Regions from separate parts of the Paenibacillus sp. FSL H8-0261 genome, predicted to be linked through region 2. Evidence: a T-box and tRNA genes for the amino acid it is inferred to sense, from the RefSeq annotation. Region 2 holds a T-box; the other holds one or more tRNA genes.

Region 1 (2,448 bases), 3.0 Mb from region 2:
TTTCGATGGATATACAACTTCTTGGCGGTTTCACTTACATTACAGTCCATCTCAAAAAAGGTCTCCAAAGTCAGCAGCATTTCTTTATCTGATAGTACAGAGGAGTAGTCACCAATTTGTCCAAGCAACTGTTTGCGGCGTACATCAGGAATGCTGTTAACCAGACGTTCCAAATGCAGTTCCCAAGGTAAATGAATATACTCTCCTACTTGAAAAATACGACCGAGTACAATCGTCTCCCTGAGCAAAGCTACAGATCCAGTCAATCCCTTAACAGGGACTATAGCCGGAGCTACTGCCAAATGGAATACCCCTACCCATTCACTAGCTATCAGCTCATGTAACCCCATACTAGTCTGTGCTAGAAGATCATCTACACTCTCTTCTTCATCATCCTTATCATCCCCGCCCGTAAGTAATTCTTTACGAGCTAAAATTAACCATTCCTTCTCTTGAAGGGGAATAAGCAGAATTTCGTTCTCAAAATAGCTACGCAATAATTTCATCAGTGAACGATAAGAGATCTGTGGACTATGAGCAATCTCACTACTTAGGAGGAATGGAATCATATCTCCGAACAGACGTCCCTTTAGGGTGATCTCATCGGGAATTTCAGTGTCATTCTTCTCTTGCTCTAGCTCCGTGTTCAACCAAGCGCCAAGCTGCCGCGCCTCCACTTCACCTTCTTCTCTAAGCCCTGTAGCTTTAAGTGCAATAGCAAAATTTCGAACTGCATAGTTGACCAGTTGTACTTCCAGAGAGGTGAGCCCCTCCATTTCTACCCAGACAGCGGTTATACGTCCGTCACTCTCATACAAAGGTGCCCAGAGATGACCCTCATGGATTACCAGCTGATCCTGTCCTTCTAATCCCATGCTAAAAAGAGAAGCTGAATGCTGCCTCCCTAACTGCTTGATTCCGGTTCTCTTTCCGGTGAGCTGCTCTAATTTTTTCCGCAATGTCTCACTATCCATAGTCACCATGCTCCACCACTTTTGCTCTTTTCGCCTATTTTAGCATATTCTCTTATATTATGTTAATCGCTACAGTAGCGCGCTACTATAATACAACCATAAAACACAAAAAAAGCCACCACCATAAGGTGATGACTTTCTGTTTGGGATGAGCCATGAAGGACTCGAACCTTCGACACCCTGATTAAAAGTCAGGTGCTCTACCAACTGAGCTAATGGCTCATAAATGGTGGGGGATGATGGATTCGAACCACCGAACACGTACGTGAGCAGATTTACAGTCTGATGCGTTTGGCCACTTCGCTAATCCCCCAGGGAAAAGTGGCTCGAGACGGATTCGAACCGCCGACACGAGGATTTTCAGTCCTCTGCTCTACCGACTGAGCTATCGAGCCATATTAAATTGACATAAAAATAAAGTGGTAGCATTAAACTTCCCACCCTAGTCTTGTGGAAAAAAATGGCGGAACCGACGAGATTCGAACTCGCGATCTCCTGCGTGACAGGCAGGCATGTTAGGCCAACTACACCACGGTTCCGCATTGATAATAATGGTGCCGGCGAGAGGACTTGAACCCCCAACCTACTGATTACAAGTCAGTTGCTCTACCAGTTGAGCTACACCGGCACGGTGTAAAAAGTAATTCTAAAAAAGTAATAATGGTGGAGGCTGAGGGGATCGAACCCCCGACCCTCTGCTTGTAAGGCAGATGCTCTCCCAGCTGAGCTAAGCCTCCAGGTATTATGGTAGCGGCGAAGGGGATCGAACCCCCGACCTCACGGGTATGAACCGTACGCTCTAGCCAGCTGAGCTACACCGCCACAATAATTAGAAATGCTATGGATTGAAAATGGCGGAGAGAGTGGGATTCGAACCCACGCACCGCTTACGCAGTCTAACCCCTTAGCAGAGGGTCCCCTTATAGCCACTTGGGTATCTCTCCAAACGATATCAGTACCACAGCAATCCAAACAGGAATTTGACTCCCTGAAAACTGAATCCGAATTGAATTTGCATTTTAAGTATAGGATAAGCCCTCGACCGATTAGTATTGGTCAGCTCCATGCATTACTGCACTTCCACCTCCAACCTATCTACCTCGTCGTCTTCAAGGGGTCTTACTAATTGGGAAATCTCATCTTGAGGGGGGCTTCACGCTTAGATGCTTTCAGCGCTTATCCCGTCCGTACGTAGCTACCCAGCCATGCTTCTGGCGAAACAACTGGTGCACCAGCGGTACGTCCATCCCGGTCCTCTCGTACTAAGGACAGCTCCTCTCAAATTTCCTGCGCCCACGACAGATAGGGACCGAACTGTCTCACGACGTTCTGAACCCAGCTCGCGTACCGCTTTAATGGGCGAACAGCCCAACCCTTGGGACCTACTTCAGCCCCAGGATGCGATGAGCCGACATCGAGGTGCCAAACCTCCCCGTCGATGTGGACTCTTGGGGGAGATAAGCCTGTTATCCCC
Region 2 (2,448 bases):
ACTTTCTCACCATTCATGGAGATTGCTCCTTTGGTGATATCCTCACGTGCTTGACGCTTAGACGGCTCGATACCGAGATCAACCAACCACTCTACGATATTTTTAGATTCCAGTGTAGTTTCGTAGGTCGGCATTTCCTTGAAGCCTTGCTCGATCTCATCAGCAGTTAGGGATTTGATATCTCCACTGAACAGAGCAGCAGTAATACGTTTAGCCTGCTCCAGCAATTCTTCACCATGCACGAATCTGGTCATTTCTTCAGCAAGTGTTTTTTGTGCTTCGCGTTTATGCGGTTCAGTCTGAACTTTTTCCGCAAGTGCATCAATTTGCTCTTTAGATAGGAATGTAAAGTACTTCAAGTATTTCACAACATCACGGTCATCAGTGTTCGCCCAGAACTGGTAGAACTCAAACGCAGTCGTTTTGTTTGGATCGAGCCAGATTGCTCCTCCAGCTGATTTACCGAATTTTGTTCCATCAGCTTTCAACATAAGCGGGATCGTTAGACCGAATGCTTTTGCTTCAGGTCCTTCTTTTCTACGGATCAGATCCAGACCACTTGTAATGTTGCCCCATTGATCGGAGCCACCAATTTGCAGCTGCACATCTTCATGCTGGTACAGATGCAGGTAATCTAGGGATTGCAGGATTTGGTAAGAGAATTCAGTAAAGGAAATTCCGCTGTCCAATCTGCTCGCTACAACATCTTTGGCAAGCATCGAATTGATGCTGAAGTTCTTACCATAGTCACGCAAAAATTCGATCACATTGATTTTATGCGTCCAATCATAGTTATTCACCATACGAATTTGATTGTCGCCATCAGTAACGAACAGTTTTTTCATTTGTGCGGTAAGCGCATCTACGTTAGCTTGGATTTGCTCCAGTGTCTGCAATGAACGCTCGGATTGTCGTCCACTTGGATCACCTATCGTACCTGTAGCACCGCCAATTAGCATAACCGGACGATGTCCTGCAAGCTGGAATCTTTTGAGTACCATGAACGGAATCAAGTGACCAATATGCATACTGTCACCCGTCGGGTCTACACCGCAGTACACCGAAACGGATTTCTGGTTGGTCAATTCTCTAAGCCCTTCGGCATCGGTTTGTTGATTGATGGCATCGCGCCATTCTAGTTCATCGATAATATTCATTGCCTAACACCCCTTAAATTAGTAGATATCCTATAACGAATCATCAGTCCGCCAAGCGAATATAAGGATAGTTGATGAAGAGAAACTTATAAATCCTTATATTTAAAAACAAAAAAATCGTCCCCTTGTCTATTGTAGACATAGGGACGATTGAATAACCGTGTTACCACCCAGATTGCACCAATGAAACGCTAATGCTAAAACACAGCATTGATGCCACTCGTGACGAGATATCGTTCGCCATTCCGCTCGGTGTTAGCCGAGATACTCCAAAGTGTAATTCGTACTCTTAGTGTGTACCGGGTTTCATCAACCCCCGGCTTTCTGAAACAGGGACTAAGCTACTACTGGGCTTCTTCAACGTATATCGTATATAAGATTACAGCCAGTATAGTGAAATAATTCTTCAATGTCAACATCTTAAGCTGAGAATGCTGAGACACACTCCTGCTGTGACGCACTACTAGGCATTACCTATTTTTTTCTGTTACAATTACGAAAAAAGAGGTGAACGACTCCGTATGCTTGATCCAATCGATAATCATATTTTAGAACGCCTAACTCAAAACAGCAGAATTTCCTACACCGATCTAGCTAAAGAAGTTAATTTATCAAGTGTCGCGGTTAAGGATCGTATTGATCGGCTCGTCAATCAAGGAATTATTGAGCAATTCTCAATCGTCATCAACGCAGAAAAATTAGGAAAGAAAATTTCGGCGTATCTAGAGCTTGAAGTGGAGCCTGCCCATTTAAATCATATTGTCAGAGTCCTAAAAGAAAATGAACGCGTAGCCGTACTTTATGAAATGACAGGGCCGTGCATTCTTCACATTCACATTCTAGTTGAGAACCTTGAAGAGATGGAACGGTTTATGCATGAATCCATCTACTGTCTGGATGGTCTAGTCCGTGTAGAAAACCAAATCTTATTAAAACGCCACAAAAATCAGGATGGTCTAAATATATAAAAAAAAGAACCGACTTTAAGACGGTTCTTCTCTCGTTTGGATCTTATTATGTTTATGAAATGATTGCTAATTCAACCTACTCTGTTTTAGATAACTTAGCTTTATAAAATTTCGCGAAATATTCGCTGACCTGAACCTTCTCTTTTACAACTTCTATTGGAACAACGAGCTTAACGATCTCTCCATTGTACATTCCTGTCGTCGCCCCGACTTTCATCTCTAGAACATTATTATTGTAGCTTATAGTTACTGTCTGAGTAGTCGGCTTCCAGCTCACCTTCGCACCAAAGCTTTCAAAGCTGCTACGTAATCCCACTGCCTTG

The links. The T-box of region 2 lies ahead of tyrS (tyrosine--tRNA ligase). A T-box ahead of a tRNA ligase gene usually reads a tRNA of that ligase, here a tRNA-Tyr.
Region 1: it encodes a tRNA-Tyr, which carries the amino acid that the T-box ahead of tyrS (tyrosine--tRNA ligase) is inferred to sense. The anticodon was not compared.

The regions. Positions count from the first base shown of each region.
Region 1 covers NZ_CP150297.1:145,207-147,654, reverse strand. The annotation lists gene MHI27_RS00730 (CdaR family transcriptional regulator) at 1-974, opposite strand, end outside; tRNA gene MHI27_RS00725 (tRNA-Lys) at 1,124-1,196, opposite strand; tRNA gene MHI27_RS00720 (tRNA-Tyr) at 1,202-1,287, opposite strand; tRNA gene MHI27_RS00715 (tRNA-Phe) at 1,297-1,369, opposite strand; tRNA gene MHI27_RS00710 (tRNA-Asp) at 1,436-1,513, opposite strand; tRNA gene MHI27_RS00705 (tRNA-Thr) at 1,527-1,602, opposite strand; tRNA gene MHI27_RS00700 (tRNA-Val) at 1,636-1,711, opposite strand; tRNA gene MHI27_RS00695 (tRNA-Met) at 1,720-1,796, opposite strand; tRNA gene MHI27_RS00690 (tRNA-Ser) at 1,827-1,918, opposite strand; rRNA gene MHI27_RS00685 (23S ribosomal RNA) at 2,001-2,448, opposite strand, start outside.
Region 2 covers NZ_CP150297.1:4,007,616-4,010,063, forward strand. The annotation lists gene tyrS (tyrosine--tRNA ligase) at 1-1,157, opposite strand, end outside; T-box leader at 1,297-1,527, opposite strand; gene MHI27_RS17775 (Lrp/AsnC family transcriptional regulator) at 1,679-2,125, shown strand; gene MHI27_RS17780 (acetamidase/formamidase family protein) at 2,202-2,448, opposite strand, start outside.